DNA from 2 places in the Geobacillus sp. PLS 41 genome. Region 2 is predicted to be linked to the other one. Evidence: a T-box and tRNA genes for the amino acid it is inferred to sense, from the RefSeq annotation. Region 2 holds a T-box; the other holds one or more tRNA genes.

Region 1 (3,417 bases), 380 kb from region 2:
AAGAATATGACCATTCGTTTCAAAAACGATCCCTCCACTCGAAAAACATTTCTTCCTCTTGAACAAAAACCGGATGTCCGCAATGGATGGGTTTCAGCACACGATCGCACATGTTATGCCGGTTTTTTCCGTTTTTCAGCGAAAAATCAAGCCAATATGGCCGTTATCGCGCTGTTAGGCGGTTTGCGTTCGTTCACGATAAAGTTTATCAAAAAAGTGGAACGATGAGGAAACATCTCGTCTGAGGGGGAGAGGATGACATGTCCAACTTGCTTTTCGATGATCAACCGTTGGTCATTTTGCCGCAACTCGCTTTGGCGATCGGGTTGAACGAAAGCATCGTTGTTCAGCAGCTGCATTATTGGCTCAAGAAAAGCGAAAACGTCCATGACGGCTATAAGTGGGTGTACAACACGTATGCAGACTGGCAGCGACAATTCCCGTTCTGGTCGGAAAGCACGATTCGCCGGATCATTCTTAAACTGGAAAAAATGGGGATCATCGTCGCGGCGAATTTCAACCGCTCCAAGATCGATAAAACGAAATGGTATCGGATCGACTATGACAAACTGGCCGAAATAACGAAAGAAATATCAGAAATGTCGGACGGACAACATGGGCAGGCGGCAGATGATGGCGTGATGACCGCGCACAATGGTGTTTCGATCGTTCAAGGTGCGGTTTCGTTCACTCAAAACGGGGTTTCGTTCGTTCACGATGAGGGTTTGACGACGCACGATGGGGATTCGATTGTGCAAGATGGCATCTCGGCCGTTCAAGGCGGCGCTTCTGTGGTTCAAGGGGGGATGTTGACGGCTCAAGATGGCATTTTGACGGTTCAAAATAGGGTTTTGCCCACTGAAGATGGGGGGTCGATGAGGCAAAGCAGCGTTTCGACGATTCAACAAGATCAGATTTCGGCCGTTTACGATGGCGTTTCGATCGGCCAAAATGAGCAGACGATGGGCGAAACAGTCCGTCCATTTGCGCAAAATGAACCATCCAGCTGGTCAAACTGGGCGGTCGAGGTGCTCAATTTGACAAGACCAATACCAGAGACGACAACAGAGATGACATCAGAGATCAAAAGAGAAGACGAAGAAGACGCGCGCGTGCGCACATACAAGGAGATCGTTCGCTTCTGTGAGGAAAACGGGTTTGGCGTGATCGGCGATTATTTGCGGGAAAAGATCAATGCATGGGTGGACGATGCGTCCGAGGAATTGGTGTTGGAAGCATTGAAAATCGCGGTGGAAAACGGCGCCAAACGGTGGGTGTACGTGGAAACGATTTTGCGCGACTGGACGGAAAAAGGGTATCGCACCGTGGACGAAGTGCGCGCCGCGCGGTTGGCGTTTCGAAAAGAGCGGATGAAGCAACGATCCGCCCCGCCTTCATCCGATGGCGGCAGAACGATGCGGAAACCGATCCGCACCGAGATCGTGCCGGATTGGCTGAAGATGGATTACAGCCAGCCGGAAGACGACGACTTTGACATCGAGCAGGCGCGCCGTGAGTTGGAGGAACGTCTGAAAAAATACAAAACCAACCCGGACGGATGAAGCCGAAGGGCGTAAGAGTCCGAGGAGTCTCATCTCATGACGGGACGTGAACCGAGCGATTTCTTGTGTGCCCCACGATTTGAGGTTCAGTCAGGTCGTTCACTGGTGCTGGCGCCCCTTCACGTTTAGATGGTGGGAGGCTTCTTTTGGGAATTTGTTCACAGGGGGATGGCTCATCGCCATCTCCCGAAACAAAAATAAAAAACCCTTGCACGGCAAGGGTTGGGCAAATGGAGCATACCGGGCTCGAACCGGTGACCTTCGCGCTGCCAGCACGACGCTCTCCCAACTGAGCTAATGCCCCAAAAAAGGATATGGATGATCTGTCCATGTCCCATTATATATATGGATGCGGACAATTGCAATCCTTTTTTGATCACCCGCTTTCAATATCAACGTGCACGACATCGTCAATGGAGCGGATGACGTAGTAAAGTTCGGCGGTCGAGCGCTTTTGGTCAATGACGGCTCTTAGTTTCAGCAAATGTTCATTCTCTTCAACGTCTTTAATGCGCATCGTTTTAATGTTGATGTCCTGTTGTTTTAAATGGTCGATGACCTTTGTAATGTTTTTGGCGTCCGCCACGGTGATTTGCAACAGCACCTCTTTTTCGCGCAGCTGCTTTGGTCCAAAAAAATTGATCAAAAACGGAATGAGTTCCACACTGACAATGAGAAGCGCGACGCCGAACGCCGATTCCCAATAGAAGCCTGCGCCGACCGCTACTCCAATCCCTGCCGCCCCCCAAATGATCGCGGCGGTTGTCAGCCCGGTGATGCTGTCGTTGCCGCGGCGCAAAATGACGCCTGCTCCTAAAAAACCGACCCCGGACACAATTTGCGCCGCCAGTCGAAGCGGGTCCATCGTAATATGGTCTTTGAGCGGAAAGACGTACGCCGATTCGATCGAAACGATTGTAAGCAAGCAGCTGGAAATGGAAATCACAAGACACGTTTTCAAACCGACCGGTTTTCGCTTCAATTCCCGTTCCAGCCCAATGATCAGCCCGAGAATGGCGGAAATCCCTAGTTTGAGGAACGGATCAAACATCATCGTTTCTCACCTCGTTCATGGTATAATGTAAGAAAACGTTCGTGAACCATTTTTGTCCGCCCTTCCGCATGAAAGTGGTAGATCAGGGCGCACACTCCTTTTCGTAGAAAGTGAGTTGGCAGAAACATGAAGCCGCCAAGCACAGCAAAGGCTTATGCCGCTCTATTCATCGGCGCGCTTGCCGTGTCAACATCGGCCATTTTCGTCAAATGGTCGCAGGCGCCGTCCGCGGTGATCGCCTTTTATCGGCTCTTTTTGGCCGTCGCCATCATGACGCCGTTGTTCCTCCGGCATCGAAGCGAACTCCGAGGCGTCTCCCGGCGCGATTGGCTGTTTTCGCTTTGTTCTGGGGTTTTGCTTGCCTTTCATTTTATCCTTTGGTTTGAATCGCTCGACTATACATCCGTCGCCAGTTCGGTCGTGCTTGTGACGCTGCAGCCGCTGTTTGCCTTCGCAGGCGGCGCGTTGTTTTTCCGCGAACGGTTGACCGTCGGCGCGGTCGGGAGCGCGGTGTTGGCCATGATCGGCAGCATCCTCATCAGCTGGGGAGACTTCCGCGTCAGCGGGGAAGCGCTGTACGGCGATGGATTGGCGCTGCTTGCGTGCGCGTTTGTCACGGCGTATTGGTTGTTCGGCCAAGAGGTGCGACAACGGTTGTCATTGATGACGTATACCTATATCGTCTATAGCATCAGCGCGGCGGTGTTGTGGCTGTACGCGATGCTGTTTCGCCTTTCGCTGACGGCGTATCAGCTGACGGATTGGCTTTGTTTTCTCGCCCTCGCCGTCATTCCAACGCTG
Region 2 (3,417 bases):
CTTTAATGTCACCGAGCACTCCGCCTTGGACTTGCATCGAATCGACATCTTGCCGGGCCGCGCGCGCCCGTTCGCGTTGCCGCTCCATCTCGCGCTCAAATCCGGCATGGTCGACCGTCATGCCCGCTTCAGCGGCGTACTCTTCCGTCAGCTCGATCGGAAAGCCGTACGTATCATACAGGCGGAACGCTTCCTCGCCCGGAATGACGTCGCTTCCTTGCTCTTTCGCCTTTTCGATCACCTCCGCCAATATGGCGAGCCCTTCATGGAGCGTTTCATGGAACCGTTCTTCTTCCGTCCGGATGACGCGGGCGATGAAATCGGCTTTTTCTTTCACCTCCGGATAGTAGTCGTGCATAATCTCGCCGACGACCGGGACGAGTTCGTACATAAACGGACGGTCAATGCCGATATGTTTCGCATAGCGCACCGCGCGGCGGAGCAGGCGGCGCAGCACATAACCGCGGCCCTCATTTGACGGCAGCGCCCCGTCGCCGATCGCGAACGTCACGGCTCGAATATGGTCGGCGATCACCTTAAAGGCGACGTCTTTGTCCGGATCTTTGCCATACCGCTCGCCGGCGATCTGCTCGGTCGCGCGGATGATCGGCAGGAACAAGTCGGTTTCAAAGTTCGTCGGCACGTCTTGCAAAATCGAGCACATCCGCTCCAAGCCCATGCCGGTGTCGATGTTTTTCTTCGGCAGCGGCGTGTACGTGCCGTCCGGGTTATGGTTAAACTGCGAAAAGACAAGGTTCCATACTTCTAAATAGCGGTCATTTTCCCCGCCTGGGTACAGCTCTGGATCGTTCGGGTCGTTGCCGAACGCTTCGCCGCGGTCGTAAAAGATTTCCGTGTTCGGACCGCTCGGGCCTTCGCCGATGTCCCAGAAGTTGCCTTCAAGGCGAATGATCCGCTCTTCCGGCAAGCCGATTTCGTTGCGCCAAATGTTGTACGCTTCCTCGTCTTCCGGATGGACGGTGACGGACAACCGTTCCGGATCAAAACCGATCCATTTGTCGCTCGTCAAAAACTCCCATGCCCAATGGATCGCTTCACGCTTGAAGTAATCGCCGATCGAAAAGTTGCCGAGCATTTCAAAAAACGTATGGTGGCGCGCCGTTTTCCCGACGTTTTCGATGTCGTTGGTGCGGATCGATTTTTGCGCGTTGCAAATGCGCGGGTTTTCCGGAACGATGCGCCCGTCAAAGTATTTTTTCAACGTCGCGACGCCGCTGTTGATCCACAACAGCGACGGGTCGTCGACCGGAATGAGCGATGCGCTCGGCTCAACCGCATGGCCTTTTTCTTGGAAAAACTCTAAAAACATGCGCCGCACTTGGGCGGATGTCAGCTTTTTCATGATGATCCTCCCCTTTCGCCTTTTATATAAAAAAACTCCCATCCCCTGCAGGGACGAGAGTTATGCTCGCGGTACCACCCTGTTTATGGGCAAAAAACGCCCATCACCTCTTTGGCCGTAACGCAGCCTTGCGTCAGGTTTTGCCTGCGCTCCGGATTAGCCTTCTGTTGCCCTTCATCTGGAATTTCTTTCAGCCGCGGAAATTCCTCTCTGTGCGCGAGCTCGCGCGTTAAGATGGACTGCAACATACTCGATCCGTCATCGCGTTATGTATTCGCTTTTTTCATTGAAAGATTATAGACAAGCAGAGAGCATTTGTCAATGCGAAGCATAATGCTCTTTCCAATGGGTGATGGCCACTTTCAGCACCGCCGCCGTCGGAACGGCGAGAATGAGGCCGAGCACGCCGGCGAGCTCGCCGCCGGCAAAGAGGGCGAGCATAATGACAAGCGGATGCATATGCACGCTTTTGCCGACGATCAACGGCGACAAGATGTTCCCTTCTAAAAACTGCAAGGTAAAAATGATGACAAGCACGATCACGACCATTTTCAGCGAGACGGTGGCAGCCAAAATGACCGCTGGAACGGCGCCGATCAGCGGGCCAAAATACGGGATGATGTTCGTCACGCCAATGACAAAGCCGAGCAACAGCGGATAATCCATGCCCGCAAGCCACAAGCCGAGCGCCGCTGCCAGACCGATCGCCGCACAGACGAACAGCTGGCCGCGAATGTAGCCGCCGAGCGATTCATCGACATCCTTCAAAAACGTCATCCCCGGCCCACGCCACCGCTTCGGTGTCATGTACCAAATCGCTTTTTTCAACACATCGATGTCTTTTAACATATAGAAGACGATAAACGGAATGATCAACAGCGTCGCCGCCGAACCGATGAACGATTTGGCGGCGTTGATCGCCATCGCGACGGCGGCCGCCGCTGCCTGCTCGATCTCGGCAAACATCGCCTCGATGCGTGTGTGCACCTCAAGCGGCCAATTCGACGTCTCGTCGTGGATGTGGCGCACCCATTGGCGGTATGTATTCATCAAAGACGGCAGCTGTTCATCCAGTTCACGCAACTGGGCGATGAATAGCGGCACGCCGCGGTACAAGCCGTAGCCGACCAAACCGAAAAACAACAAATAAATCAACAAAATGGCAAGGGCGCGCGGCATTCCTTTGCGATGGATGGATTCCACAAGCGGGTAGAGCAAATACGTAATAAACGACGCCAGCAAAAACGGCGTCAACACCGTTGCGATAAAATCAATGACCGGCCGCCAAACGTCTTTCATCCGAACGATCAAATAGATGATTGCCGTCATGAGCAGCCATTTTCCGATGCGAAAGAACGACAGCCATTGTTGCTCGCCCATCGCCACACCTCCTACCGTTTAGTGTAGGAGATGCGGCGGGAAATATGCCTTCACCGCTTTTAGCACTATTTGACAGCCACAAGGCGACGCCCCCGCGCAAAGGCGAGGGCGAGCGCCGTCAGCGGATCGCTTGCATCAAGCGGCGGCGCATCCTCCGCATCGTGCGACCGTTCATCCAATCGTTTCGTTGGGCGAGCTGATAAGCGGCGACGCCTAATCCGACTGCTAACAGCGACGTCATCATCCGGTTCATGCGTGTCCCCCCTAAAATTGGATCGTGCGTTCGTGGTCGTCAAACAAGTCGTCAAGAGAACTCAACGTTCCGTCTTCTTCCACTTGATGGGCGTGGATCATCCCTTTCGAGACGGACAGCTCAATAAAGCAATCCCAGCAGTAGTACTGGTTGACGCCGATTTTCCCTAAATTTTTTCGTTTGCAATTCGGGCAAATGAGCATGGACAGCCACTCTCCTTACATCGTTGTTTCCACGGTGACCACGCCTTCTCTGGCGGTAAACGGAGCGAGCTCCATTCGTTTCTTTCCTTCGGTCAAATCGGAAAAAAATCCCTCGCTGATCTCGTATCCGTCAATTTTGCCCAATTGCCCGTCAAAATATACGTCATCCAACAGTCCGATCGTTGTTCCGTCCGCGGCGACAACCATGCTGCCGGCGA

Evidence for each region. The T-box of region 2 lies ahead of alaS (alanine--tRNA ligase). A T-box ahead of a tRNA ligase gene usually reads a tRNA of that ligase, here a tRNA-Ala.
Region 1: it encodes a tRNA-Ala, which carries the amino acid that the T-box ahead of alaS (alanine--tRNA ligase) is inferred to sense. The anticodon was not compared.

The regions. Positions count from the first base shown of each region.
Region 1 covers NZ_CM151395.1:1,165,539-1,168,955, forward strand. The annotation lists gene ACVX3G_RS05775 (thermonuclease family protein) at 1-23, opposite strand, end outside; gene ACVX3G_RS05780 (DnaD domain protein) at 261-1,562, shown strand; tRNA gene ACVX3G_RS05785 (tRNA-Ala) at 1,794-1,866, opposite strand; gene ACVX3G_RS05790 (MgtC/SapB family protein) at 1,939-2,616, opposite strand; gene ACVX3G_RS05795 (DMT family transporter) at 2,743-3,417, shown strand, end outside.
Region 2 covers NZ_CM151395.1:1,549,959-1,553,375, reverse strand. The annotation lists gene alaS (alanine--tRNA ligase) at 1-1,363, opposite strand, end outside; T-box leader at 1,410-1,634, opposite strand; gene ACVX3G_RS07620 (AI-2E family transporter) at 1,682-2,743, opposite strand; gene ACVX3G_RS07615 (YrzQ family protein) at 2,862-2,996, opposite strand; gene ACVX3G_RS07610 (hypothetical protein) at 3,008-3,199, opposite strand; gene ACVX3G_RS07605 (PRC-barrel domain-containing protein) at 3,215-3,417, opposite strand, start outside.